3 regions of the Phascolarctobacterium succinatutens genome follow, and region 2 is predicted to be linked to each of the others. Evidence: a T-box and tRNA genes for the amino acid it is inferred to sense, from the RefSeq annotation. Region 2 holds a T-box; the other regions hold tRNA genes.
The links. The T-box of region 2 lies ahead of pheS (phenylalanine--tRNA ligase subunit alpha). A T-box ahead of a tRNA ligase gene usually reads a tRNA of that ligase, here a tRNA-Phe.
Positions count from the first base shown of each region.

Region 1: it has a tRNA-Phe gene. The T-box ahead of pheS (phenylalanine--tRNA ligase subunit alpha) is inferred to sense a tRNA for this amino acid. The anticodon was not compared.
Region 3: it has a tRNA-Phe gene. The T-box ahead of pheS (phenylalanine--tRNA ligase subunit alpha) is inferred to sense a tRNA for this amino acid. The anticodon was not compared.

Region 1 is NZ_CP097284.1:2,241,157-2,251,089, forward strand. Features, by position in the region: gene serS (serine--tRNA ligase) at 1-928, opposite strand, end outside; gene M5E81_RS10785 (NAD(P)/FAD-dependent oxidoreductase) at 1,007-1,879, opposite strand; tRNA gene M5E81_RS10790 (tRNA-Lys) at 2,052-2,127, shown strand; tRNA gene M5E81_RS10795 (tRNA-Glu) at 2,133-2,207, shown strand; tRNA gene M5E81_RS10800 (tRNA-Val) at 2,213-2,288, shown strand; tRNA gene M5E81_RS10805 (tRNA-Asp) at 2,321-2,397, shown strand; tRNA gene M5E81_RS10810 (tRNA-Phe) at 2,402-2,477, shown strand; gene M5E81_RS10815 (hypothetical protein) at 2,573-2,779, shown strand; gene M5E81_RS10820 (heavy-metal-associated domain-containing protein) at 2,853-3,059, opposite strand; gene M5E81_RS10825 (heavy metal translocating P-type ATPase) at 3,079-5,337, opposite strand; gene M5E81_RS10830 (winged helix-turn-helix transcriptional regulator) at 5,558-5,947, shown strand; gene panD (aspartate 1-decarboxylase) at 6,149-6,532, opposite strand; gene panC (pantoate--beta-alanine ligase) at 6,534-7,388, opposite strand; gene panB (3-methyl-2-oxobutanoate hydroxymethyltransferase) at 7,420-8,259, opposite strand; gene M5E81_RS10850 (Rossmann-like and DUF2520 domain-containing protein) at 8,252-9,100, opposite strand; gene M5E81_RS10855 (tautomerase family protein) at 9,425-9,640, shown strand; gene bioD (dethiobiotin synthase) at 9,870-9,933, shown strand, end outside.
Region 2 is NZ_CP097284.1:1,584,520-1,594,452, forward strand. Features, by position in the region: gene M5E81_RS07495 (synaptonemal complex protein 1) at 1-772, opposite strand, end outside; gene M5E81_RS07500 (ComEC/Rec2 family competence protein) at 836-1,798, opposite strand; gene M5E81_RS07505 (cyclase family protein) at 1,945-2,709, opposite strand; gene pheT (phenylalanine--tRNA ligase subunit beta) at 2,878-5,331, opposite strand; gene pheS (phenylalanine--tRNA ligase subunit alpha) at 5,344-6,375, opposite strand; T-box leader at 6,501-6,714, opposite strand; gene M5E81_RS07520 (Fic family protein) at 6,928-7,974, opposite strand; gene M5E81_RS07525 (ABC transporter ATP-binding protein) at 8,098-9,057, opposite strand; gene M5E81_RS07530 (ABC transporter ATP-binding protein) at 9,054-9,933, opposite strand, start outside.
Region 3 is NZ_CP097284.1:901,569-911,501, reverse strand. Features, by position in the region: gene M5E81_RS04340 (DUF3990 domain-containing protein) at 1-645, opposite strand, end outside; gene fic (protein adenylyltransferase Fic) at 816-1,421, opposite strand; tRNA gene M5E81_RS04330 (tRNA-Leu) at 1,536-1,624, opposite strand; tRNA gene M5E81_RS04325 (tRNA-Cys) at 1,661-1,734, opposite strand; tRNA gene M5E81_RS04320 (tRNA-Gly) at 1,743-1,817, opposite strand; tRNA gene M5E81_RS04315 (tRNA-Phe) at 1,822-1,897, opposite strand; tRNA gene M5E81_RS04310 (tRNA-Asp) at 1,903-1,979, opposite strand; gene M5E81_RS04305 (hypothetical protein) at 2,045-2,725, opposite strand; gene M5E81_RS04300 (amidohydrolase family protein) at 2,727-3,617, opposite strand; gene M5E81_RS04295 (uracil-xanthine permease family protein) at 3,651-4,961, opposite strand; gene M5E81_RS04290 (xanthine phosphoribosyltransferase) at 4,961-5,548, opposite strand; gene M5E81_RS04285 (AAA family ATPase) at 5,693-8,146, opposite strand; gene M5E81_RS04280 (exonuclease SbcCD subunit D) at 8,143-9,309, opposite strand; tRNA gene M5E81_RS04275 (tRNA-Gln) at 9,541-9,614, shown strand; tRNA gene M5E81_RS04270 (tRNA-Glu) at 9,618-9,692, shown strand.

The sequences.
Region 1 (9,933 bases), 660 kb from region 2:
GCAGAACCTCTTCAGCATCGTTGGTCAGCTTGTCCAGCTCAGCCCAGGATTCTTCCGGTTTGGTGAATTTAACCAACTCAACCTTATTGAACTGATGCATACGGATCAGGCCACGGGTATCACGGCCTGCAGCACCGGCTTCTGCACGGAAGCAAGCGCTGTAAGCGGTATATTTCAGCGGCAGTTCGTCGCCGGTCAGAATATCATCACGATGATAGTTGGTTACAGGAACCTCTGCGGTCGGAATCAGGTACATATCGCCGTTTTCCAGCTTGTACATATCCTCGGCAAATTTCGGCAGTTGGCCGGTGCCCTGCATGCTTGCACCGTTAACGATGAACGGCGGGAAGAATTCGGTATAACCATGCTTTCTGGTGTGTACATCCAGGAAGAAGTTGATAACGGCACGCTCCAGACGGGAGCCCATGCCACGATAGAATACATAACGTGCACCGCTAACCTTAACGCCACGTTCGAAATCCAGAATGCCCAGGTTTTCACCGATATCCCAGTGAGCCTTAGGTTCAAAATCAAATTTGGTCGGTTCGCCCCAGGTGCGGATAACCGGGTTGCAGGTATCATCTTTGCCTACGGGAACATCTTCTGCGGGAACGTTAGGAATAGTCAGCAGAATGCTTTTGATTTTTTCTTCAATTTCTTTCAGTTCCTTGTCATCTGCAGCAATTTTATCGCCGAGAGCACGAACTGCAGCCATCTGCTCAGCAGCATCCTGACCGGCTTTTTTCAGCTTGCCGATCTCCTGAGATGCAGTGTTGCGTTCTTTTTTCAGTGCTTCTACCTGTTGGGTAATTTCACGACGTTGTTTATCCAGTTCCAGGAATTCAGTCAAATCAAGGCTGCCATTACGGCTTTTTACAGCCTCTTCGACCAGCTTCGGATTTTCGCGGACGAATTTTAAATCTAACATAATATAGCCTCCAAATAATTTATCATAACTTATATTGTAGCATAAATCCCGTCGGGATAAAAGATTTTACTGCAATTTTTAATAGTCAATTCCCTCATCGCGACGTGCAAGATAGCGGATTGCCGAAAGAGCAGCCTTTTGTCCCTGACCGGCAGCACGGTTTACCTGCCAAGGCTGACCTGTGCAGTCACCGCCGGCAAAAACGCCTTCAATATTTGTTTGCGCCTGATCATCAACATAAATGCTGCGGCCGCGTATTTCCAGGCCCGGCAGGAAGCTGTTAAGCGGGTCGCTGGCACGGAACACAAAGGCAGCCTTAACGCTGTAAAAATCATCGCCTGCACGCAAGCCGGTAACCTTGTCGGTACCGGTAATTTCTGTCGGCTTATCCAGCACTACGGTAATATTTTTCTTTTTAGGCGGAACAAAGCCGGTATACAGCGGGAAGAAGAATACATGCTCGCACTGGTCTGCCAGATATTCAACCTCTTCCAGAGCATCAGGTACTGTAGCAATAGCAGCCACGGACTTGCCCTTATATTTATCAGCATCAACAACAGCGCAGTAGCTTACGCCCTTACCCAAAAATTCCTTTTCACCGGGGAAAAGGGTAGAGCGGGAAATACCGGTTGCCAATACTACGGAATCCGCAGAATATTCACCATGCGGAGTACCCAGCATAAAGCCTTCGCCTACCTCACGCAAAGAAATAATTTTGGCCTCAATAATATCTACTTCCATCTGCTTGAGATGATTTACAAAAATATCCATAAGCGCAGTACCGGAAATATCGGGTATACCCATATAATCTGTAATCTGCGCTACACTACGCAGACGGGGGCTGAAGCCATGGGCTTCAAACAGAACAACCTTACGTCCCTTGCTGGCTGCAGTAATCGCTGCAGATACGCCGGCAGGACCACCACCAATAACGGCAATATCGTAATCCATAAGTCTATCCTCCGTACAAAAAATTTAGAACCTACTATAACACTTTAATTGTATGCTTTTCTAGATGCATAGTCAAATGTTTTTATGCTTCCGGAGATTTTTTAAGTTTTTTTGAAAAAAGTGCTTGACATTTTCCTGCATATAGAGTATTATAATCAAGTAACGTGACCACGGCCCATTAGCTCAGTTGGTAGAGCACCTGACTCTTAATCAGGGTGTCGTAGGTTCGAGGCCTACATGGGTCACCACATTTGGCCGGTTGGTCAAGCGGTTAAGACACCGCCCTTTCACGGCGGTATCGGGGGTTCGATTCCCCCACCGGTCACCAAATACGGGCGCTTAGCTCAGCTGGGAGAGCGTCTGCCTTACAAGCAGAATGTCAGCGGTTCGATCCCGTTAGCGCCCACCATTTTTTTGCCCATTTTGCCTCAATATTGTAATGGCCCGGTGGTTCAGTTGGTTAGAATGCCGCCCTGTCACGGCGGAGGTCGTGGGTTCGAGTCCCATCCGGGTCGCCATTACGCCTCGGTAGCTCAGTTGGTAGAGCAAAGGACTGAAAATCCTTGTGTCCACAGTTCGATTCTGTGCTGAGGCACCAATCCAAAAACAGCACCTGCTATTGCGGGTGTTTTTTTATTATATGTATATCTATATCTGCTTAAACACATTTTTTAGCCAGCAAGGAGTGTTATCATGTTTGAAAAATTTTTCCATGAAGTAACCGGTCCCTACATCTGGGGTCTGATTCTGCTTTTATCCCTGCGTGCCATCTTCTCTTCCGTGCGCAAAAAGGATTATCCGCACGCTGCTGCTTTTATCGTCGTAGCCATTGCTGCCGCATTTATGACAGCAAGCGCACTTGACATGCTTCCGCCTGCTATAGCAGAAATATTTGCATAAGAAAAAGGCCGCTGCGCAGCGACCTTTTTACAAACTTAAACGCCGCTTTACGCGGCGTTTTTTGTGCTTATTTTCAGTTGATGCCGGTTACATCAAAGCCGGTATCCTCAACAGCAGCCTTCAAAACTGCATCATCCAGGCCTGTGCCCTCAACAACCGCATTATTGTTTTCCAAGGAAACAACAACACTTGTTACACCTGCTACAGCAGAAAGTGCTTCCTTAACGGCGCCAACACAATGCTGGCAATGCATACCTTCGATAGCAATAGTCCTAGTCATAATAAAATCTCCTTTGCAATTACAATTTTATAAAACGCAGTCTTAGTGCGTTAGTAACAACAGAAACACTGCTGCAGCTCATCGCTGCCGCTGCAATCAGCGGATTCAGCAGCCAGCCGAAGGCAGTATAAAATACACCTGCAGCAAACGGAATACCGACAGCATTATAAATAAAGGCCCAGAAAAGATTTTCCTTGATATTGGTCATCACGCTGCGGCTTAAGCAAATTGCCTTCGCCACATCCAACAAGTCGCTTTTAATCAAAACCATATCAGCAGCTTCAATCGCAATATCCGTGCCGGCACCGATAGCGATACCTACATCGGCACGCGCCAACGCCGGCGCATCGTTAATGCCGTCGCCTACCATGGCGACAATATGACCTTCCTGCTGCAGCTTGCGTACCACCGCTTCCTTATCCTGCGGCAGCACCTGAGCAACAGCCTCATCAACGCCTACCTGTGTGCGAATCGCCTCCGCCGTCGCCCGGTTATCACCTGTTACCATCAGCACACGCAGGCCCATTGCCTGCAGCTTGCCGATAGCCTCCCTGCTCGTAGCCTTTACGGTATCGGCAACAGCAATACAGCCTAAAAGCTCGCCTGCACGGACAAAATATAACGGGGTTTTTCCCTGAGCCGCCAGCTTGTCATACCGTTCCATCAAACTGCTGACATCAACATTCAACGCCTCCAGCAGCTTGAGATTGCCTGCCGCACATTCAGCTCCCGCAAGCTCCGCTGTAACACCCTGACCAGGGATTTGCTTATAATTGCCGGCTTCCGGCAAAACAAGCTGCTTTGCTTCAGCAGCAGCAACAATAGCTTCACCCAACGGATGCTCCGACAGCTTTTCCAGTCCTGTGGCAAAGGCCAGCAATTCATTTTCCGTAATCTTTATAGGTAAAATATCCGTCACCACCGGCTTGCCCGCTGTAATCGTACCTGTTTTGTCTAAGATAACGGTATCAATCTTATGCGCTGTTTCCAACGCTGTTGCCGATTTAATCAGAATGCCGCTCTTGGCACCACGCCCCGTTCCTACCATAATCGCTGTCGGTGTTGCCAATCCCAAAGCACAGGGGCAGGAAATGACGAGCACCGAAATAGCTATCGTCAGTGCAAAGTGCCAGCTTGCGCCCAGCGCCAGCCAGACAACCGCCGCAAGCACGGCAATGCCTATAACGGCAGGCACAAAATAGCCGCTCACCTTATCAGCTAGCTTGGCAATAGGCGCTTTAGAAGATGTTGCCTCATCCACCAGCGCAATAATCTTCGCTAAAGCAGTATCAGCGCCAATCGCAGTCGCTTCCATCTTAAAGTAACCGCTTCTGTTAATAGTGCCGCCGATAACCTTGTCACCGATTGTTTTATCTACCGGCAGGCTTTCACCCGTCAGCGCACTTTCGTCCAGGGCAGCGCTGCCCTCAATAATTTTGCCGTCCACGGGCACGGACGCACCACTTTTTACAATCAGCACATCGCCCGTAACTACCTCCTCTACAGGAATTTCTCCCTGCAGACCGTGACGCTCGACAAGCGCCGTCTTCGGCGTAAGATTCATCAGCGCCTTAATCGCATCAGAGGTGTGGCTCTTTGCCCGCGCCTCCATAAACTTGCCGACAGTTACAAGTGCCAAAATTACGGCACTCGCTTCAAAATATAAAGCATCGGCAAAGCCCGGCAGCAAATCAAGACGGTTATGTCCAAAGGCATACGCCATGCCAAATACGGAATACAAACCATAAATAAACGATGCACCGCTGCCTACGGCAATCAGGGAATCCATATTAGGCGCACCGCTTAAAAGATTGCGCACACCGTGGATAAAATACTTGCGGTCGATAAAGAGCACCGGAATACACCACAGCATCTGCAGCAAAGCGTTAATCAGCTCGTTTTCCTGCCCCAGAATAAAGCTTGGCAGCGGCCAGCCCCACATGCGCCCCATGTGCTGATAAAAGACAAGACCGGCAAAAATCAGCGAGCCGATAAGACGCTGGCGCATCTCCTCCATCTCCTGTGCCGCCGTATCCTGCTGAGGTACCGGTGCTGCAACATTTGCAGCATGCACTTTCGCGCCAAAACCCAGCTTTTCAATGCGGGCGATAATTGCTTTTTCATCCACAACACTTTCGTCAAAGGTAACGTGTGCATTATTTTTCAGCAGATTAACGCTCATCTGCTCTACACCCTGCATCCTGTTGACAACCTTTTCGATGCGCGAAGAGCAGGCACTGCAGCTCATGCCCGTTATATCAAGTAACTGTTTTTTCATCGTGACTCCTTTCGCTTGCTATCTGTTTGACGTAAAAATTTTTATCTGCTATTATTATAGCAAACGCTATCTTTATTTCAAGAACGCACTATTTAGGTAGATAGTATGTAAAAAGATACTGTAAAGATATATAATTTTTGCTGCGCAAGGCAGACATATGATTTTTTCATAACATCATTATATCTTAATCACCTTGCTCTTTGCAGAAAGGAAACTCCAAATGAAAGACACTATTAACGTCAACTGTCCCGTTGCCGCCACGCTGCAGCTTATCGGCGGCAAATATAAAGCATTGCTCCTGTGGCATCTGTCCGGCAAAATTTTGCGCTTCAACGAGCTGCGCCGCCTCGTCCCCGAGGCAACACCCAAAATGCTCACCCAGCAATTACGCGAGCTGGAAGGTGACGGCTTGATTGCGCGCAAGGTGTACGCCGTCGTGCCACCTAAGGTTGAGTATAGCCTGACGCCGCGGGGCGAAAGCCTCTTTCCTATTCTGCAGGCCATGTACGCCTGGGGCAGCAAGCTTTTAGAGGGCGAAGGCATCTGCCCGGAATGCTCCATGAAGCCTGTGGAAGCAGAACATTGCTGCTGCCACGATAAAAACAAATAGAAACGAAAAACTTCGGTAGAACGATTATATTTAGCGTTCTACCGAAGTTTTTTATTTGCTGTTCTTTTCGAAAAATATGCAACTTCTTATTACTATCCGAAATCGCTTGATACTTCATAAATTCAGCAAACCGCCAACACAAAAAGCACGCTGCAGCCTGCGCCAAGCGCAAGCCGCAACGTGCTCATATAATGCTTATAATCAGCCGATTTCTGCTTCCTTTTCAGTACCGCGAACGTTGATTGGATGGTTGTTTTCGTCAACCATTACAACCTTCGGTACATAAGTTTTAGCTTCTTCCTCGGTCATAAGGCTGTAAGCGATGATGATAACAGTATCACCAACCAGAACCTTACGTGCAGCAGCACCGTTCAGGCAGATAACACCGCTGCCACGCTCACCGGCGATAACATATGTTTCCAGACGGTTACCGTTGTTGTTGTCAACGATTTGTACACGCTCTCCCGGAAGAATACCGGACAGCTCCAGCAGCTCGCTGTCGATAGTAATGCTGCCCATATATTCCAGATTAGCCTGGGTTACGGTAGCGCGATGAATTTTGCCATGGTGCATAGTATAAAGCATATTATTTCTCCTCCAAAACTACATTATCAATCAGACGTGTGGTGCCGAATTTAACAGCTACAGCCAGCAGGTTGCTGCCTGCCATCGGAGCTGCTACAGGTTTCAATTCCGGCAGTGCATAAATTTCAACATAATCAATATCAGACATGGACTCTTCTTTAATGGAAGCGGTAACAGCCGCAGTAATCTTAGCAGCGTCACGCTCACCTGCTTCGTACTGCTCCTTAGCAGCCTTCAGGCTACGGCTCAGTACCAGAGCTGCTTTGCGCTCTGCTTCATTCAGATAGGTGTTGCGGGAGCTCTTTGCCAAACCGTCAGCTTCGCGGACAATCGGCATAATGCGCAGCTGGATATTGAAGAACAGGTCTTTTACCATGCGCTTCAGAACCTCAACCTGTTGTGCGTCCTTCTGGCCGAAGTAAGCACGGTCAGGTTGTGCCAGGTTGAACAGCTTGGTAACAACGGTAGTTACACCGCGGAAGTGAATCGGACGGGTACGGCCGCACAGAACCTTGGTAATATCACCGGTTACTTCTACCCATGTTGCATCTTCGCTCGGATACATTTCCTTCGGAGCCGGAGCGAAAACTACGTTAGCGCCCATGCTTTCTGCCAGCTTGCAGTCTGCTTCCAGAGTACGCGGATAAGCGTCCAGATCTTCGTTAGGACCGAATTGAGTCGGGTTTACGAAAACGCTGACTACAACAAAGTCATTTTCCATGTTAGCTGCTTTAATCAGGGATGCATGGCCTTCATGCAAAGCGCCCATAGTAGGCACCAGGCCGATGGTCAACCCCTGAGCTTTAGCTGCTGCAACCTCTTCGCGCAGCTCTGCAACTGTATGTACTAATTTCATTTTGAATTACCTCACTTTATTTATGAAAGTATTAATATAATTTTTCTAAAACAGCATCGTCAATCTTAAAGGTATGCTCAGGAGCAGGGAAGGTTCTTGCCTTAACATCGGCAATATATTCCTTTACTGCTTCTACGGTAGTATCATGCAGATTAGCATACTTCTTAACAAATTTCGGGCAGAAGCCGGTGGAAACTCCCAAAAGGTCATTGCATACGAGCACCTGACCGTCGCAGCCGTTGCCGGCACCTATACCGATGGTAGCCATGGTTTTCAGCTCGCTGGTTACCTTAGCAGCCAGTGCGGCCGGAACGCATTCCAGCACGCAGGCAAAAGCACCTGCAGCCTCCAAAGCCTTGGCATCATCAATCATTTTTTGTGCAGCGGAAATATCCTTGCCCTGTACCTTGAAGCCGCCCAGCTGATTTACAGATTGCGGAGTCAGACCGATATGAGCACATACCGGAATGCCGGCCTGTGTCAGACGCTCTACGAGAGGTACTACCTCAGAGCCGCCCTCCAGCTTAACTGCAGTGCAGCCTGTTTCCTTCAGGAAACGTGCCGCATTATACATTGCGTCAACAATGCTTGCCTGATAGCTCATAAACGGCATATCGCCAACTACTAAAGCAGTGCTGTTGCCACGCATAACAGCCTTGGTATGATGAATCATTTCATCCATCGTTACTGGGACTGTGGAATTATATCCTAAAATTACGTTACCCAGGGAATCACCTACAAGAATCATATCTACGCCTGCTTCGTTCACGTTGCGGGACATTGCTACGTCGTAAGCGGTTATCATCGTGATAGGTTCGCCATTTTGCTTCATTTCCTTAATCGTTGCGACTGTTACTTGTTTGTTAGCCATAATATCCTCCAAGCAAATTTCTCAGCTCATCAGCTGCATTTTCGTCAATAGTGCCATTAGCAAGGGCCAGCGAGGTTGTCGCCAGGCCCAGAGAGCAATAGGCAGGAATTACATCTGCCGGTAAGGCAGCAAGATGTTTCGCTACCGTGCTGACATCACCGCGGGCAATTGGTCCCGTCAGGACCGCTGCAGGATTTTGCGTAGCCTGCAAATTAGCCGTTGTGCCTTTGAACAAGGGAAGCAGTGCTTCCCAGGCAGCTTCATTGCTGCCGGTCCAGCGCGCCATCAGCTGCGCCGCCATAGCCTCCACCGCTACGGCGTAGTTAGAGCAGATACACGCTGCCGCATGGTAGGCCGCACGTTCTTCAGCAGGAACACTGAACGCTTTGCCGCCAAAAAGCTCAACGAGCTTTTTGCCTGCGTCCTGCGCTTCGCTGTCACCGTCCAACGCCATATACACACCTGCAAGCTTTGTATTGCCGCCGGCAAAGCTTTGCAGCGGATGCAGGCTGCCTACGTGTGCGCCCAGCTGAGCAAGCGGAGCCAAAGGCTCCAATCCCACACTGCCGCTCACATGCAGTACAACCTTAGCCGCCGGTGTCACGCTTTGCGCTAGCTCCTCCGCTACCGTACCAATTAACCGGTCCGGTACGGTAAGCAACAACACGTCCGCTGCCTGCCACAGCTTCGCGTTATCCGTCGCCGGTACACCAAACTGCTGTGCCAGCTGTGCGCTGTGCTGCTCAGATGCAGCCGTAATGCCGACCAGCACGCCTGCTTCACGCAAGCTTGCAGCCAGACGGCTGCCAACGCGGCCACCGCCAATAATACCAACCTTCAAGATTGCCCTCCCTTCTGACCACAGGAGACGCTGTGCAAATTCAAGGCTATGGAATTGCCGATTAATGCCGAAGCATATAAAAAAGCGCATTCCGGTACGGAATGCGCATAGTTAGCCTGTTTGCGTCTTCGTCCCGGTCTTATAGATCCAAGCGAGTATTGATTTAAAAATTTTTCAGAAGTAAGCTTTACTGTTAACTGCTCCAGCTCATCCTAAATGCTACTGTGCATCAGTAAATTTTACCGCACTTATAATAGCATAGAAACGCGCAGTTTGCAAGCAAAATATGCTATAATGAAAGAAAAACGCAAGGAGGTCATCAGCATGCCCTATGTAAACATCAAAATCACCAAAGAAGGTAACGTTACACCTGAGCAGAAGCGTGCTCTCATCGAAGGCGCAACCAATCTTCTGCATGACGTTCTAGGCAAAAACAAATCTACCACCGTTGTCACCATCGACGAGGTTGATACAGATAACTGGGGCATCGGCGGCATACCGGTAACCGAAATCCGTAAAAACGCAGCAGCAAAAAAATAATTTTTTCCTTTTTATTAAGATGATTCTTCGTTAACCACAAAATAAGCAAAGATTGACAGTTATAACCACAAAATATGGCTGTCAATCTTTTTTTATGCCCAACCGACATGGTTAACCATACTATTTTGCTAGGTTGACATTAAAATCTTCACAGCGTATACTTAAGCTATAACAAAGTTAACCGTATAGAATTTTAAGTTAACCAAAATAAATTACGAAGGTGAAAATTATGAGTAAAGGTCTTTTCATTACAGCAATCGGTACAGATATCGGTAAAACATACGTTACCGGCC
Region 2 (9,933 bases):
CAGCCTTAATATTATCGTTTTTATTCTGTGATTCCCTATAATAAGCTATTACAGGTTCCATTACCTCTTTAAATATTGTAATATCATTTGCATCCAATGATTCAGTATCGAGTGGAGATAATTCATTAGCACCAGTTAAAACTAAATCAAAGCAATTTGACTTAAAAACAGCAGCATTACCTTTGTTAAGCCTATTCTTATCTTCGCGACTAAATGCCATGACATTTATTGCTTTGATAATTTCAGGCATAAGAAGTTTTGCTACAGGTTTATTATAATCACAATACTTGCCCATAAATGCGACAAGAATCTTAAAACCTATTTGGGCATTTAGGGCATCAGCCTTGATATATTTAATTAAAGCCTGCATTTCATATTTGGCAGATTGCGATGAAGCAAAATATTTTTCAACAGCATCAACACTATTAAACATGTACCCATCAATAATAAACTTTACAGTTTCTGAACTAAACCCCTTTTCTTTTATCAGGGAATAAATATTTTCTTGAAATACACCTTGCATTTCTTTGTTAGGTTTTTTTAGTCCCTTATTCTTCTTAAAATCTATTAATATTGTCAGTTTTTCTTTACTCGTTTTATTAGATTTTTCACTTTCATGACTCGGAGTAAATTTATTGTTAGCATTATTCTTCTTATTGACGTTAGTATCATTACCTTTCGTAAATTTATTGACAGTGTGATTATTATTGTTACTACCGTTACTTGCATTATTTCTGTTGTTTTTGTTGTTTTTGTTGTTTTTAATCATCATTACAACCTCCGCTTCGTCTTTCTATTCCCTATTCTACCCCACTTATGCTCTTTAGGCAACCTTCTACCGCTCCGTCAGCACATCAAAGATCTCGCCGTCCGTTGTCACCGTCAGCGTGCCGTGATCGTGCGTCGTCAGCACCTTCGCGCCAAGATGCGTTAAGCTGCCCAACACGTTCTTGTTCGGATGTTTATAAATCGAAAAATCACCGCAGCTGATAAGCGCATATTTAGGCTTAACCTTGCTAATGAACGGCCAATAGGACGATGTCTTGCTGCCGTGATGGCCAACCTTCAGCACGTCCGCCTGCAGCGCAGTACCGTATTTTTGCTGCAGCGCATCCTCCACCGGCGCCTCCGCATCACCCGTCAGCAGCATCTTAAAGCTGCCGTAATGCAGCATCAGCACCAGGCTGGTGTTATTCATATTCTTCAGGTCCTTTTTGCTGAGGAAATCTCCCGGCGCCAGCACCTCGATATAATAATTTTTGTCAATCGTAATCTTGTCCCCGGCCTTCAGCGCCTGTCCGTTATACCTGCCGGCGCGCAAATCACTGTTCAGCGCCACGGACGCTTTGTAGCCGTTGTTCACATAACCACTGTCATAAATATTGCTGACGCCGTATTTGCCGCGCACATACATGATATTACCCATATGGTCACGATGATGGTGCGTCACGAAAACAGTCTTAATTCTATTGACTCCGGCCTTATCCAGCGCCTTAATCAGCGCCTGCTTGCCACCGCTGTCGCCAACCTTGTCCTTAACATCGTTGCCCACGTCAACCATAATGTTACGCTTGCCGTCCTGCAGCAAAATCGCATCCGCCTGCCCCACATCCAGCACGCTGATGCGCAGTCTGCCCTGCGCTGTGCCTGTGTCCTGCTTCTGCTGCATGCTCTGCGGCAGGTTATTTTTTACCGCCGCACGCACGCTTTCGGCGTTTGGCTGGTACAGGCCGCTGTACGCAGCCAGCGCCACGATGAAGGCTATGATAATCTGAAAAACAAACTTTAATTTACGCATGTGTATCTTACTTCCCTTTTCTTTTGCAAATCAGCAGCTTCGTTTGCTGATATATTTATTATATCACGCCAATAAAAAAGCGTACATACTCACACTCCGTATGTACGCTTCTTTCTTGATCTGTCAGCTTAAAGCAAGCAAATTTTTTATTTTTTCGGAGTAATTGCCAACACACGCGCCGGCAAGCCGGTCGCTCCTTCAATGCGCGGCCAAGCAGCAACAAGCAATGCTCCCGCAGGTGCCACGCGGTCCAGGTTCTGCAGCACTTCAATCTGCAGCTTGCCCTTGCCCAGCACATAGCGCTCGCACGCCAAATCTCCTGCCTTGGCAGCCTCTGCCGAAGCATCTGTATCCAGTGTTTCGTGACCGTTGGCTGCAGCGTTGCGCTCTTCATAAATATATTGCAGCGCCGGCAGAGACCAGCCGGGGAAGTTTTCGCTGCCGTCGGCAGCAATACCGCTCAGCTTATCCATATCCGGCCAGTTTTTATACCAGTCGGTGCGCAGTGCCACAAAGGCACCGTCGGGAATCGCTCCGTATTCTGCCTCATAAGCCTTGATGTCCTCCACCGTTACGGCATAATGCACATCCTCCGCTACCTTGGCGGTGATATCAATCACGCACAAGGGAAACAGCATCTGCTGCGCGCCGAACGCTTCGGATAAAGGCATATCCTTAACAAAGTGACCGGGAAAGTCAATATGTGTGCCGTATTGGCCGGGGAATTTAAAGGTCTGAATCAAACATTCCAGCATCGGGTTGCCCCAATCGAAAACTGTCTTGCTAACCTCTACCGAGCCTGCGGGAATACCGCTCCACACCGGGCTGTCATTGTTCATGGAGTGGGAAAGCTCCACCCATTCATAAGCATCTGATTGCATTTCTGCTAACATGTTCCATAATTTGTACATAAGAAAACCCCCTCAATAAAAAATATTGGTCCTCACTATTATCATAGTACATCGATAGGAATTTGTAAAGCAGATATTTTAACAACGGAATTTTTGTACCAATGCAAAAGACCCGCCACCGCTAAAAAGCGGCAGCGAGTCCTTTTATATGTAATAATTATATCTTAATTAATCTCTCAGCTTAGCCTTATATGCTTCGGCAACCTCAGCGATTACCTTCTTCATAGAAGCATCAACCTCAGCGTCGGTCAGGGTGCGGTCAGCAGCCTGATAGGTCAGGTTGAAGGCCATGGATTTGCAGCCTGCGGCAACCTGCTTGCCGGTGTAGATATCGAATACACGCACACCCTGCAGCAGCTCGCCTGCATGCGCACGGATAACCTGCTCCAGCTCGGCATTGGTTACTTCGGCCGGAACAACAACGGCAATATCGCGGCTCATGCTTGGGAACTTGGGCAGATGCTTGTATTGCGGTACAGCGGTTGCGCTTGCTACCAACGGCTCTACAGCCATTTCCAGCACGTAGGTAACCTGATCCAGCTCAAAGTTTTCCTGAACTACCGGGTGCACCTCGCCAAAGGAGCCGATAACCTCGCCATTGACAACGATATCACAGCTCTTGCCCGGATGCAGGTACGGCTGTTGGCTGCGAGTCATGGTGTAATCGCTCACCTGCATTGCTTCCAGCAGGCCTTCAACGATGCCCTTCATATCATAGAAGTCAACGCTGCCCTTATCATCGCACCAGTTGAGTGCTTTGCGGCTGCCGCTCAGTACTGCGGTCAGCAGCTGACGCTCTGCGGGATCCTCGGTCAGCGGCAGTGCCTTCGGCAGGAAGATACGGCCGATTTCAAACAGAGCAACACTGCTGTTGTGGTTGCGCAGGTTAAAGGAGGCAGTCTGCAGTGCGCTCGGAACCATAGTGGTACGCATTACGGAGAAGGCGTCGGTAATCGGGTTCAGCAGCTCGATGCAGTTACGGCGTGCATCATCTGCCGGCAGCAGCATTTTATCGTAAGCGTTAGCCTTGATGAAGCTGTAGGTCATCATTTCGCTCAGGCCTGCGCCTACCATGTAATCCTGTACATCATCCTTAACATCGTCCAGCACGGACTGGCTGCCTTGGGTGATGGTCAGCTCCGGCTGATGGCTTTCGATGAAATCATAGCCATGCATACGCGCAATTTCTTCGCTGATATCGGCATCGCAGTCGATATCACGGCGCCAGGTAGGAGCGGTAATCAGCAGCTCGCAGTCCTTTGCTTCTACACCGAAGCCCAATTTAGTAAGGATAGCAACCATTTCGTCCTCAGCGATGTTTACGCCGATGCGGCCGTTAATCTTTGCTGCGGTAGTGGTGATTACCGCCGGCTTCAGCTCCTCCGGATAAGCCTCTACGATACCGCTGAAGGTTTCGCAGGCACCCATTTGCTCCAGCAAGTGAGCAGCACGGTTCAGTGCGTCATGGTCGCGGATGGTATCTACGCCACGCTCAAAACGACCGCTGGCTTCACTGCGCAAGCCCAGCGCACGGGAGGTGCGGCGAATGGAAGGACCGTGGAAGGAAGCAGCCTCCAGAATAACGTTCTTGGTTTCGTCGGTAACCTCGGTCAAAAGACCGCCCATAACACCGCCAAGACCGGCAGCCTTTTCGGCATCACCGATGGTAATCATAGCGGAGGTCAGCTCACGCTCCTTGCCGTCGAGGGTAACAAGCTTTTCGCCCTCTTCTGCACGGCGCACAATCAGAGTGTGGCCTGCAACCTTGTCGGCATCATAAGCATGCATCGGCTGGCCCAGCTCCAGCATTACATAGTTGGTAACGTCAACTACGTTGCTGATGGGGCGCACGCCGCAGGCACGCAGACGGCGCTGCATCCATTCGGGAGAAGGCATAATTTTGATATCCTTCAGCACGCGGGTAGCAAAGCGGGAGCAAAGCTCCGGTGCGTCAATTTTTACGTTTACATAATCGCTGGCCTTGCCTGCAGCAGCTTCCTTAACGTCCATAGCGGGCATTTTCAGCGGGCAGCCGGTAATAGCGCTGATTTCGCGCGCCAGACCGATAATGCTGAAGCAGTCGGCACGGTTGCTGGTCAGGTCGATATCGATAACGGTATCATCCAGGCCTAAAACGGTTTTGATGTCTACGCCAATCGGAGTGTTTTCCGGCAGAATGAAGATGCCGTTTCTTTGCTCCGGCAGCAGCAGCTTGGATTCAATGCCCAGCTCATCGGCACTGCACAGCATACCGAAGGAATCAAGGCCGCGCATTTTAGCTTTTTTCAGCTTCAGGCCTTGCGGGTTGCGCTCGCTCGGAGGCAGTACGCTGCCAACTACGGCAACAGGCACAATGTCATATTGATGTACGTTTTGCGCGCCGGTAAGAATCTGCACCGGCTCGCCGCCTTGGCCGTAATCCAGCATGCAAACCCACAGGTGGTCGCTGTCGGGATGACGGTGAATTTCCATAACCTTACCGGTGATAACACCCTCCAGGCCCTTGCCCAGTTGGGTTACGGTGTCAACCTCCAGGCCGACACGGGTAATTTTATCGCACAGCTCCGCAACGGAGATGTTAATATCTACATATTGTTTTAACCATTCTAAAGATGCAAGCATGATTGATCCTCCTTATTTGAACTGACTGATGAAGCGTTGGTCGTTTTCGAAGAACAGGCGCAAATCGTCAATGCCGTATTTCAGCATAGCGATACGTTCAACGCCCAGACCAAAGGCAAAACCGGTCATTTTCTCGGGATCATAACCGCTCATGCGCAGTACGTTGGGATGTACAACACCGGCGCCAAGGATTTCCAGCCAGCCGCTGTCCTTGCAGACATGGCAGCCGCCGCCCTTAGCATGGCAAATCGGGCAGGATACGTCCACTTCTACAGAAGGCTCGGTGAACGGGAAGTAGGAAGGACGCAGGCGAACCTTAACATCCTCGCCGAACATTTGCTTACAGAACAGCTCCAAAGTGCCTTTCAAATCTGCCAGGCTGATGTTTTTATCTACAACAAGGCCTTCTACCTGATGGAACATCGGGGAGTGGGTTGCGTCGTAATCGCAGCGGTAAACGGTACCGGGGCAAATCATGCGAATCGGAGTGTTAGGCTCCTTGCTTTCCAAAGTACGCGCCTGCACGCCGGAGGTTTGGGTGCGCAGCAGATAATTTTCGGTAATATAGAAGGAATCCTGCATATCCAGTGCCGGATGATCAGGCGGCAGATTCAATGCGGTGAAGTTGTGGTATACATCCTCAATTTCCGGACCGTCACAAACATCAAAGCCCATACGCATGAAGATTTTCTTAATCTCACGCATGGTTAATGTTACGGGATGCAGATGACCGGTTTTCGGCTTGCGGCCCGGCAGAGTAATATCAACCTGCTCGTTAGCGAGCTTGTCAGCCAGCGCCTTTTTCTCCAGCATGGCAGTTGCTTCGTTGATTTTGCCTTCCAGCTCAGCCTTGATTTCGTTAACAATCTGGCCGATTTTCGGACGCTCTTCGGCAGGCAGCTTGCCCATGCCGCGCAGGATTTCGGTCATCGGGCCTTTTTTGCCCAGATATTTGACGCGCAGGTCCTTGAGCGCATCAAGAGAAGTTACGGCAGCAAGCTCTTCTAAAGCCTGTGCTTTTAATGCTTCCAATTTTTCTTTCATTGATTTCATCCTTTCTTCCTTTGACAGCTTAGAAAGTACCGGATATGCGGAATAACCGCAGCAGATGATGCTTTATCAACTGTCTTTAAAAATAAGAAAACGCCCCTGCAAAACTGATAAAAGTTTACAGGGGCGAAAAACTTTCGCGGTACCACCCAAATTTGTTCCTTCATTTGCAAGCTTTAACGCAGCCTTACGCCCACCCTACGCAGCCATGCGGCCTTCAGGCAGGACACTCCCAAGGGAACTTCGGCATAATTTTGTGTGCGAAGCTTACAGCCGGCGACTTCGCTCTCTTAAACACAGCCTTAAGCCTACTTGCTTGTTCATCGTGTTATCAGGGGTCGATTCAATTTGATGTTTATTATAGCACTTTTTGAGCAAAAGATAAAGAGGGGAAAAATGATTTATTATTTTCTCCTTTCATCCAGCCTATTTGCTTTTCGTCCAAAATTGGTATATAATTGGACGAAAGTAACAAATATTGGACAAAACCGCCCCTTGAAATCAGCTTTTCATATGGCGGTTAATTTTACTCTATTTTTAATACCCTCATTTAACTCTAAAATAGCAAGTGCTTTTCCCCTTGCCTTCTTTTTGCAATTCACCGGAAAGCACCAGCTTACGCAGAGCAGCTTCAATAGAGCTGTCGCTAAGCGTAGAACAAAGTTCACGAATATCCTGCTTATTAAAGCGTCCAATTTTATTTTCACTTGCTCTACGTACCATTTCCAGCGCAGAAAGCTTAGGCTCAATGATAGTCATACGTTCTTCAAAGTCTTTATAAGCAGCAAGAATGGTCCCCAAAATATATTTTACAAATGGTATAGCATCTTCCTTACCCTCATGCCAGCCTATTTGCGAATCAGCCAACGCTTCATAATATAAATCCTTATTCTGCGCAACTTTAGCTTCCAAAGAAATATATTTTCCAACATAAAAACCACTTCTATACAAAAGTAAGGTTGTCAGCAAGCGGCTCATTCTTCCATTGCCATCATTAAAGGGATGAATGCATAAAAAATCATGAATAAAAATAGGTATAGCGATAAGCGGTTCTAGCTCCGAATTGCCTATAACCATATTATATTCTTCACAGATACGCTCAAGCGCTTCCGGTGTTTCGTAAGGAGCAAGCGGTGTAAATAAAATCTTAGTACTACCATCCGGGTAAGTAGCACTGATATAATTTTGCACGCTTTTTGTTCTTCCTGCAAGCGGGTTATTCATATGTCCATACAAAATTTTATGAAGCTGTAAAATATAGTTTTTGGAGATGGGGATAACATCGAAATTCTCATGTATTATATTTAATACATCACGATAGCCGGCAATTTCCTGCTCATCACGATTTCTCGGTGTTGTTTTCTCGTTTACAAGCTCACGTATTCTAGTGCTAGTCGTAACAATGCCCTCAATCGCATTAGACGCTTCCGTACTTTGAATTTTTGCTATTTCTACCAGCTTATTTAGCTCTTCCGGCCGTTGCTTTACAAAAAGCTCCTGTTTACCTGCCTCTTTATAAATTGCAGCTATCAAGCTCAAAATTTCTGAATCCCATTTTTGTTCTCTAATTATTGAGTAGTTAAAGCTTCTCATTCCCTTACTCCTCCTTCCATTTCCTTAAATTATACCATAAAATAAGGGAATCACCAATAGGATAAGGGAAAATCGCCCCCTGAAATCAGCTTTTCAGAGGGCGATTAATTTTTTCAATATAAATTATTTTACGCAGGAGCAGGCCACAAAATGCTGCGGCTCAACCTCGCGCAGTACAGGATTGCCTTTATCACAAACGCCGGCAACAGGGCAGTCGCAGCGCTTCATGAAACGGCAGGCATCCGGCAGGTTGATAGGAGCGGTAATTTCGCCCTTGATAACCTGACGCTTAGGCTTATCCTTGCCCACGATAGGCAGAGGAATTGCCGAAAGCAGTGCCTTAGTATAAGGATGCAGCGGATTTTTGAACAGCAGATTAGCGGGTGCTTTTTCTACCATGGTGCCCATATACATAACCGCAATATCATCCGAGAAATATTTTACAACGGACAAGTCATGGGTGATGAAGATATAGGTAAGTCCCAAATCCTTTTGCAGCTGCTTGAGCAGGTTCAGAATCTGCGCCTGAATGGAAACGTCCAGCGCGGAAACAGGCTCGTCGCAAACAATGATTTTAGGATTCATAGCCAAAGCACGGGCAATGCCGATACGCTGACGGCGGCCGCCGTCCAGCTCATGCGGATATACATTGGCATAGCGCTCTGCCAGACCAACGGTACGCATCAGCTCCAGAGTGCGTTCTTCAATCGCTTCCCTGCCTTTAATCAGCTTATGCTCGATAATAGGCTCGCTGATAAGCTGCATAACGGTTTCACGCGGATCCAGAGAGGAAAACGGATCCTGGAATACCATCTGCATCTTCTGGCGCAGCGGGCGCATTTCCTTACGGCTCAGCTTGGTGATATCGTTGCCCTGAAAGATGATTTTGCCGCTGGTGGGCTCAATCAGCTTCAGAATGCAGCGTCCGGTGGTGGATTTACCGCAGCCGGATTCACCTACGATACCCAGAGTTTTGCCTTCCTCCAGAGTAAAGCTTACACCATCGACAGCGTGCAGCTGACCTGCAGCGGTATTAAAATATTTGGACAGATTGTCAATAACTAACAGCGGAGCATTACTCATTTTTGGTTCCTCCTTAAAGCAAATCCGGGTCTGGAATAAGCGTGGCAGGCTACAAAATGAGTTTTGCTGCCATCTACGGAATGCAGCTCAGGCACAGAGGCAGAGCATGCTTCGGTAGCATAGGGACAACGCGGAGCAAAGGTGCATCCGGGCGGCAAATCCGCCGGGTCGGGCATCAGGCCTTTGATAGGCTCCAGCATTTCGCCCTGCTCCTTCAGGTTAGGCAAGCTGTTGAACAGGCCCTCGGTGTAGGGATGGCGCATGTTGTTGAATACATCGTCAACAGTGCCCTTCTCCACAATACGGCCGGCATACATAACTGCCATATCGTCGCAAACCTCGGCAACGATACCCAGGCTGTGCGTAATCATCAGCATGGACATATCGCGGTTGTTGATGAGGTCCTTCATCAGCTCCAGCACCTGCGCCTGAATGGTTACATCCAGTGCGGTGGTCGGTTCATCGGCAATCAGCAGCTTGGGACTGCAGGCCAGCGCTATAGCAATAACTACACGCTGCTTCATACCGCCGGAGAACTGATGCGGATAGTCGTTGGCTCTTGCCTCGGCAATACCAACAAGCTTCAGCATATCCTTAGCCTTTTCCAGAGATTGCTCCGGAGTAAGGTTCTGGTGCAGCTCCAGACTTTCGGCAATCTGCTCGCCTACGGTCATAACAGGGTTCAGCGCAGTCATCGGGTCCTGGAAAATCATTGCCACGTCGTTACCGCGCATTTCCTCCAGCTCACGCTCGCTCATTTCGAGTACGTTTTTGCCTTCGAGCTTAATCGTACCGCTTTTAATAACTCCCGGAGGATCCGGAACAAGGTTCATGATAGACAGTGCGGTAGTAGTTTTGCCCGCACCGGTTTCGCCT
Region 3 (9,933 bases), 680 kb from region 2:
CCCTCTTATTATATCCTGTATATAGAGACCGTCATTTTCTTCTTCCAGTAGTTCCCAATACAATCGATTAGCTTCATCATCCCTATCCTTGCGCAATTGGTAGTAGCGCTCTCTTTCAGCTACGCTATAGCCTTGAAACTGCAATTTTGAAAAAGCAAAGCTAGATTTAACGACAATTTGCTCACCTAATTTTCCTAAGCGCATAGCCCTTGCTAATTGCTGAACCGAAATACCATTATTGATAAATGACTCTGCGTAATCAAAGTAGGAATCATCTGCTCTGTAGCCGATGATTAAGTCGTATGCATTCACGTTTACTGTAAAATTATCAATTAAGTACTGTTTAGCTCTTCTGGCCACAGGTGTTTTAACAGTGAAAAGACGATGTTCTACCAATATTGCTATCCAATTAAGAATAGTGTATTGGTGAGTATTAAGATTTAAAACATTTAAAAACTCTGTATCTAGCGTATAACAATTGGCGAAGCCATTGCGCATGGAGGACACAGCCCATTCCTTGGCTAAAGCTTCGCTAGCGGTGCAATAAAAACCCTGTCCGAAATCATTGTTTAAGCGACCTTTGCCATACTCCGGTTTTGCTATGATATTTTCAGAACCATGATAGATAGTTATAAGCTTATCCATAATTACCCCCTCTTTTATATCCTCATGGTTATTATATCACCAAAGTGATATAGATGCAATTGCTTTTGTGCTACTAATAAAATAAGAGCTAGGAGCGCGCTGTCTCCTAGCTCTTGTTTTTATCTTTATATATTTGTATTACCAAAGTGATATAGTTGTACTTTGCATCCTCACAGCTCTTCGGCCTTATAAGCATTGTAGCCTTCGATATGATAACTTACGTCTAGGCCCTTCATGTAGGTGAGGCGGTCAGCAATGTTATTGGTCAAAGCCTTGCCAAGCACATGCTTGATTTCGATATCACGAATGGGGCTCCGCTCCATAGCCAAAAGATAATCCTCTTTATCCACAATGGACCAGTCAATGCACTGCCCCAGCTCCTTTTTCAGCATATCATCCAGCCAAATGCGCATGCTGCGGCCATTACCCTCGCGAAAAGGATGAGCAATATTCATCTCCACATACTTTTCCACGATCTCGTCGAAGCTGCCCTGGGGCATGGCGTCCAAATGCTGCAGAGCCTCCCGCAGGTACATCAAGGGAGCAAAGCGAAAGTTACCCTTAGCAATATTCACATCACGAATCTCTCCCGCAAAGCTATAGATATCGCGAAAAAGATACTCATGAATGAAAGCCAGTGTCGAAAATTTCCCGGCCGGTAGATTCGCCAAAGCATCACTCTCAAATAGTTTTATAGCTTGCATTTTGCTGAGTCGCTCTTCTTCCTTGGCCAGCTCCGCAGAATTAGTAATGCCCAATTTATTTTCTATGGTCATAGGAATCTCCTTAGTCATCTTGAGAATACAAAAAAACTGATTGACTCTCTAAGAATTCAATCAGCCTTCTTTACTTAAATCATTTATAAATGATAATAAGCGTATATCATTGTTTGGTGCCGCGGACCGGAATCGAACCGGTACGGGTATCACTACCCGAGGGATTTTAAGTCCCTTGCGTCTGCCAGTTCCGCCACCGCGGCAGACATAACTACTTAACACCTTTTAAGAAATAAAAATGGAGGCGACACCCAGAATCGAACTGGGGATAAAGGTTTTGCAGACCTCTGCCTTACCGCTTGGCTATGTCGCCTTAAAAGGTGGAGCGGAAAACGAGATTCGAACTCGCGACCCCCTCCTTGGCAAGGAGGTGCTCTACCACTGAGCTATTTCCGCAATATGGTGCCTCAGCACAGAATCGAACTGTGGACACAAGGATTTTCAGTCCTTTGCTCTACCAACTGAGCTACCGAGGCATGATTGGCGACCCGGATGGGACTCGAACCCACGACCTCCGCCGTGACAGGGCGGCATTCTAACCAACTGAACCACCGGGCCAATCAACTACGAATTACATTATACAGGCTTAAACCTATTTTGTCAACATCTTTTTATACTTTTTTTTAATCTTCCAATGCAGCCATCAGTTTTTCCTCTATATGCACCTGCAAAGCCTGCAGCTTATCCTCCGCCGGCACGTTGCCAAGCACGTCAAAAGCGTCTGTGGTCAAGGGCAGATGATTCTTGCGCATTTCCGCAAACAGCTCATCACGGAAAATATTATAGGAAAAGTATATCTGATTGCCATGCTTAAAATCAGTATAATCCAAAAAGATAAAGGAACCATTGATATAAGGCAAGGGATTATCGGGCGTAATATACAGCTCATAATCGCCTACCTGAGCAGGCAGCGTACGCCAATAGTCCCACTGCTCAAAATGCAGCGCTTTCGCTTCATACGGCAGCGTATGCACGGTTTTCTTATCCATGCTGGCCAGAATATCCGGCAAACTCTTGCGCATCATGTCAGCAAAATGCTCGCGGTCACGACAAAAGAAACGCACGTCGCGGAACGTATGCAGGCCAACGGTTTTTACCGGCACATAGTCAAATGTTTCTTTTGTATAAGTCAAATCAAGACGGCAGTGCGATGCTTCATGCACATAGGCTGCAATATTCAAAATCTGCCCGTTGATACCGGAGCCCGGCACAAGGGTATAATCACCGATTGCTGCAGGCAGATTGCGCACAAAGTCCCAATCCTTAAGCCCTGTCTCTATTTCTTTGATATCAGGCTGTCCCATCTCAACCTCCGCACTTTTCCAGCAGCTTGCCGATTTTACTGTAAATCCTTACTGCATTGTTATAAAATACATCCTCGTGATAGCATTCGGGAACAACGTGGCTAATCATCCAGATATACAGGGGAATATTTACAAGCGGCCAGTCGCTGCCATACATGATTTTTTCATAATTACCAAGATAATTCAGCCAAGTATGCAGCTGGCGCAAAAAGCCACGCTGTCTTTCGAGCAGCATCAGCGGTTTGGGATTGCCCTCCACCAGACCTGAAAGGTCAATGCATACGTTGGCGTTCTTGCAGGCCACCTCTGCCGCATCAGCAAACCAGGGGCAACCACAGTGCGCTATAACAAAGGTTACATCAGGAAACGCCACTGCCGCTTCATCAACAGTAAGCGGATGCGAATATTTCAAAAGACCGCTGGGCCAGGCTGTATCGCCTGTGTGAATTGCAACTGGCATATTATAGGCACGCGCCAGCTCAAACAGCGGCCAATGCCTTTTATCGTTGACATAGACAGCATTATAACCGGGATAGAGCTTGATGCCCAAACAATGCGGGTCCTTAATAAAGCGTTCAAATTCCTGCGCTGTTTTTTCCGCATTTGCTTCGGTTATAGCCTCGCTGTTTACACCCATGCAGTAACCCATGTTCTGCGGCTGATTGTAATGCGCCTCGTCAAAAGGCGCTGCAAGGTCAATCATGCGCGGTGTGACACCGCCGTATTTCGAAGACGTATAATTAGTGTTGCCCATAGCTACGGAAAAAGCGATATTGTTTTCTTCGCATATTTTCTGCCAGCAGGCCGCTGTATTTTCATAGCCTGCATTGGCTGCAACCTGCACAAAACCATCAACATTGTAATAATGCATATGGGCATCAATAATCTTCATTTGTAACCCCTCTTTATTTTAAAACACGTATCGTTATTCTTCTTCCTCTTTAGGCAGAATGATATTTAATACCATAGCCACGATAAAAACTACAGCTACACAGTTTTCTGCAAAAACATTCTTAATCAAATCAGGGAAAATCTTAAAAATTGCCGGTGTCTGAGTAAAGCCGATACCGATGCTGAGTGCCAAAGAAGCAATCGTTACATTACGGGTGTTGTAGCCGCAGTTGGCAATCATCTGCACGCCGCTGACTACGATAGAACCGAACATCATCAAGGTGCAACCGCCCAAAACAGCCTCCGGCAGAGATGCCAGCAGCACGCCCAGCGCTGGGAACAGACCTGCCATAATCATAATAACAGCGCCTGTCATGATAGCAAAACGGTTAACAACCTTTGTCATAGCAATCAGGCCTACGTTCTGGCTGAAAGAGGTAATAGGCAGGCAGCCGAAAACGGAAGACAAGCTGCTTACCAGACCATCGCAGACAATAGAACCGGAAATTTCTTTTTCTTTAACATCGCGGCACAGACCGATAGCAGTCATTGCGGAGGTATCACCAATGGTTTCGGTTGCGGAAACCAGGAAAATCAAAAAGAATGCAAAAATTGCATCGGGATGGAATTCCATGGTAAAAGGCATCAGCTGAGGAATAGCAATCAGCTTAACCTCAGCGAGCTTGCTCATGTTTACCATGCCCATAAAATAAGCAACTACATAGCCGACAATCAAACCAAAAAGCACGGAAAGCTGTTTATAGAAGGATTTGGCGAAAATATTGTAGGCAATGCAGCTTACCAAAGTAATCGTACCTACAATAATATAAGGAGCATCACCGAAGTTGGGGTTACCGAAGCCGCCGCCGAAGGAGTTAGCACCTACCGCCAACAGAGAGAAACCGATGGAGGTAACAACGGTAGCAGCAACAATCGGTGGAATCAGACGGCGCCAATATTTTGCTCCCAGACCTAAAAAGCCTTCCAGCAAACCGCCAACCAGCACCGCACCCATAACGCCGCCGTAACCGTATTTAGCACCGATAACACAGGCGATGGATACAAAGGTGAAGCTGATGCCCATAACGATAGGCAAAGCGCTGCCGACACGCCAGACAGGATAAAGCTGTATCAGCGTACCGATGCCTGCTACCAGCATTGCCGACTGCACCAGCGCACCGCTCTGCTCTACCGGCATTTTTACCACACCGGCTACAATCAGAATCGGAGCGATATTCGCTACGAACATCGCCAGAATATGCTGCAGGCCGAAGGGAATCGCCTTGCTTACAGAAATTTTTCCGTCTAAGTCGTATATCGGATCAGTATATTGTTTTTCGCTCATTACTCTTCCTCATGTCTGAACACTACTGTGTTGGTTTTGGCATCCATCTTATCAATAATAGCTAAGGAATGCAGGTTGTAGCCGGCTTTGCGCAGCTTGTCGCCGCCACCCTGGAAGCCTTTTTCTACAGCAACGCCAACGCCCTCAACAGTGCCGCCGGACTGACGCACAATGTCAATAAGACCTTCCAGAGCACAACCGTTAGCCAGGAAGTCATCAATAATCAGCACGTGGTCGTTTTTAGACAGGAATCTTTTAGAAACAACAACGTCGTTTGTTTTGCTATGGGTATAGGAATAAATTTGAGTGAAGTAAACATCCTTATCCATATTGCTGCCGCTGGATTTCTTGGCAAACACTACCGGAACGCCAAAATACATTGCCGCAACGCAGGCAATACCGATGCCGGAGGCTTCAATAGTCAGGATTTTAGTAATATTCCTGTCTGCAAACAAGCGCTTTAATTCTTTACCAAGCTCCGCAACAAACGGCACATCAATCTGATGATTTAAAAAGCTGTCAACCTTCAGGACATTACCGCTTTTGATAACACCGTCATTAACAATTTTTTCTTCCAATAATTTCATCGTCAAGCCCTCCATACATTTTGTTTTTTAACTGCTGCTACGAACATGTCAGCAATCGATTTGCCTTTTAAGTATAAAGATTATTTTATCACACTGACAATATATGGTAAAGTAATTTTCTGCTTCCGCAGTGATATTTTTACCTTAATCCACCACCAGTGCGACTTCGCTGCCTGTCCCCTGTTGGCCGCGTTTTTTCCTGACGAGAATTTTTTTGTCAATCATTTCCTGCAAATCGTGTACATGCGAAATTATACCTACAAGGCGATGGCCTTCACTGAGTCCCTGAAGTGTAGCAATAGCCTGCTGCAGACTGCTGTCATCCAGTGAGCCGAATCCTTCGTCGACAAACATCGTATCCAACTGAATACCGCCTGCACAGGACTGCACCTCATCCGCCAGCCCCAGCGCCAACGCCAACGATGCCATGAAGGATTCGCCGCCGCTTAAGGTTTTGACGCTGCGAAGATTACCGCTGTAATAATCCTTAACCTCCAAATCAAGGCCTGTTTTGCTGTTGCCCGTCTTGCTGTCCGCATCCTGCATTTTGTCACGGCACAGCTCGTACTGGCCGCGGCTCATGTGCAGCAGCCTTACATTGGCGCGCTGCAGAATTTTATCGAAGTAGTGCATCTGCACATAGGTTTCCAGATTAACACGTTTTTTGCCGGTCAGGGTTCCGTTCAGCGTTGCGGAAAGGCTGTTGATCAAGCTGTACTCCGCTTCGCAGGCTGCCCTGCGCGCTTCGTAGCCGCTGACCTCCTGCTTAATCCGCTGGTTATTCTTAATGGCGGCATACAGCCGCTTATCCTGCAGCTCCAGCTCACGCTGTTGCACCAGCAGCTTTTCATGCTCCTGCTGCAGCTTCTGTTCATCCACATCCGTCAGCAGCTCATTCTGCTCGGCAAGCTGCTTTTTCAGCTCCTGCAGCTGTCCTTCGGCACCTGCCAGCTGCTGCCTTATGCTCTGCGCCGCAGCCTCCGCCTGCTTGTCGACAGCCTTCTGCTGCTCCAAAGTTTTCGCCAGCTTACGGTATTGCTCCACCTTTTCCTGCAAAAAGCCCATCTTCAGGCGCAGAGCCGTAATCTTATTGTTAACATCCTTCAGCTCTGACTGCGCTCTTTCGGCAATCAGCTTCAAATCGTCACAGCCAAGCAGCTCTACTCCCTTGCCTAGCAGCAAGGTTTTATCCAGCTCCAGATGCTCCTTTAAAGCCTTGCCTTCACCTATAAGGCCATCCCTTATTTTCTGAGCAGCCTCAGCTTTAGCGCGTGCCTGCTCAACATCATTTTCGGTAGGTGCATCCTGCGCCAGCTGCACAGGCTGCGGATGCTCGCAGGAACCGCAAACCGGGCAGGGCTTGCCTGGTTTCAGCTTATCGTGCGCCAGAAGGCCCGCCTGCGCGCTCAAAAATCTGTCAAAGCAAGTATCGCTCAGCTCATTAAGATGATTGAAATTATCACAGGCCTGCTTATACTCCTGACGCTTCTGCAGCAGAACAACCTCCTGCCTTTGGTAACGCTGCTGCATATCCTGCAGTTGCAGCAGCTCCCTTTGACGTGCAGCCAGCTGCTGCCTTTCTGTTTGCAGCTGTGCCAGCTCCACCTCGCCCTTTTGCGCTTCGTTGACCTCTGCCTCAAGCTTTTGCAGAGCCTCCTGTCTTTGCACTGCTGCAGCTGCTTCCTGCTCCAGTTGCTTTTGCATGCTTACCATTTTTGCTTCTGTTGTCTGCATATATTTTTCAAGCTGCTGCTTTTTAGCAATAGCGCCCAGGCTGTCCTGCAGCGCAGTCAGATTTTTCGTCACGATAGCCGCCGCTGCCGCCACCTGCTGCTGTTCCTTTTCGTCCAGAGCAGTAATCGTATCAACCAAAGTCAGTACTTCTTCAACACAGCCCTCGTAATGACGCAAAGCAAAGCTCTGCAGCTGCTCCGTATATGCGGGATAAATGCAGCTGATGCCGTTCAGCGCCTGCTCGCTTCGGCGCTGCTGCTCGGCAAATTCGTTACGCTTAGCCGCAGCATCCTGCTTCAGCTTATCCTGCAGTTGCTGGAAGAAATATGTATGAAATAAATCACGGAAGATTTTACTGCGCTCATCCGTATTGGTATCCAAAAATTTGCGGAACTGTCCCTGAGCAATCATCGTAATCTGCGTAAACTGCTTGTGATTAAGCCCCAACAGCTCCACTATGCTTTTATCTACCTCCGACATTCTGGTTACCGGAACGCGGTCATCGGGATAGTACAGCTCGGCACCGGCCTTCTCCTTCGTCATACCGGTGCCACGCTTCGCCGGACGACGGTACTCCGGGTTGCGTTTTACCCTGTAGCACTTGCCGCGGAAGGAAAACTCCAGCTCCACAAAGGTCGGCGTATCAGCATCCGCATATTGGCTGCGCAGCATGTTGGCATCACGCACACCGCCACTCGTCTGCCCGTACAAGGCATAGGAAACGGCATCAAAAATTACGGTTTTGCCGGCACCGGTATCACCGGTAATCAGATACAGTCCCTGCTCTCCGAGCTGGGAAAAATCTATCACGGTTTGCCCCGCATACGGACCAAACGCACTCATAATCAGCTTCAGCGGTCTCATAATACGTCACCTCCCATTTCCGACAGCAGATTAGTAAGATACTGCTTCTGCTCCTCGCTCAGCTTCTGATTGTTCTGCAGACGATAAAAATCATCAATAAGCTCTAACGGTGTTTTTTCTACCAAATCTTCCGTTACCTTCAGCTCCGCATTCGCCTGCGTGCGCTTATTGTCATAATCAAGCTGCAGCAAATTCCTATATACAGTCTGCAGGCGCTGCATAGCATTAGGAACATCGTTTTCATCCGTCAGCGTCAGATAATAAAAATCCTGCAGGAAGCCATTTTCATCCATAGGGAACATAGCGTAGTTCGGCTTTGTCATTAAATTCTCAAAGGTATCCTTTAAATACCGCACCTCACGCAACGGCGTCAGCAGCAGCTGCGTAACCTTCATATTGCCTTTTTCGGCAAGCTCAACCATTGTTACAGACTTTTGCTGCTGCAACTCGCTGAAGGAATACTTCAGCGGTGTACCGCAATAGCGGATACGCTCATTACCGCCGACATTCTGCGGATTATGGATATGCCCCAAAGCCACATAATCAAAAGCAGCAAAAACCTCCGCACCGATATTATCCAGTCCGCCCACATTAACAGCCTCGCTGCCTGCGGTAACAGCGCCGGTGACAAACTGATGCGCAACAAGCACATTACGCTCCTCCTGTACCAGCGGTAGCTGCGACACAGCATATTTCACCGCATCATGATAGCTTGTAATCTCAGCTGCAGCCTCCTCCGGTGCCCAATGCTTCACAACAGCAGGCTTCAAAAAAGGCAGCAGGAAAATATTCACCCTGCCGAATTCATCCTCCAACACGAGCTTCTGCTCCTCACCGTTGTAGCTGCCCGCAAAATGAATGCCGCTGCCGCTCATCAGCTGCGCACCGAATGCCAAGCGCTCCGCCGAATCATGGTTGCCGCTGATGATGCACACAGGCACCTTGAGCTCCGCCAGCTGATTCAGAAAATTATCAAACAAAACGACAGCTTCTGCCGGCGGCACCGGTTTATCATAAATATCTCCGGCAAGCAGTACGCAATCAGGCTGCTTGGCGCAAATCATCTGTACAATACGTTGTAAAATATATTTTTGATCCTCATAAAGAGAAAATTCATCGAGTTTTTTTCCTAAATGCAGATCCGACAAATGTAAAAGCTTCATGCTATCACTCCCTGTCACGAATATTTATTCACTGTTATTTAATCGTTATATTATCTTGATTTTATCATGCTAAAGCATATGCGTCAATCTATACTTCAAACAAACGTTGCTAGTCCTCCAAAACTTTTTCTAAAAAAATTCTTCTTTTTTCAAAAAAAGTACTTGACCAACTGCTATCTATCTGCTATAATTGTTATTGTTCTGATGAGCGTGCTCAAAAAGAATTGCTACTCCGGGATGGTGTAATGGTAGCACAAGTGACTCTGGATCATTCGGTCTGGGTTCGAGTCCTAGTCCCGGAGCCAAATGGCGCTATGGTCAAGCGGCTAAGACGTCGCCCTCTCAAGGCGAAATCAAGGGTTCGATTCCCTTTAGCGCTACCACGAAAGGCAAAACGCTGAGATTCAACTGAATTTCAGCGTTTTTATTATTTACAATTACTTTGACATCCAAGGAGTCAAAAAACTTCTTCAGGAAAGCGTCAGAAACCCCTACTTCAGTAATGAATGAATCAATAAAAGCTTCCAGAATATCTTTGTTGATAGGAGTATAGTCGTTCTTGTTCAAATCAATCAGTTCTGTCTCCATCATATCTAAAGTTTTCTTAGCTTGTTTATAAGCGCT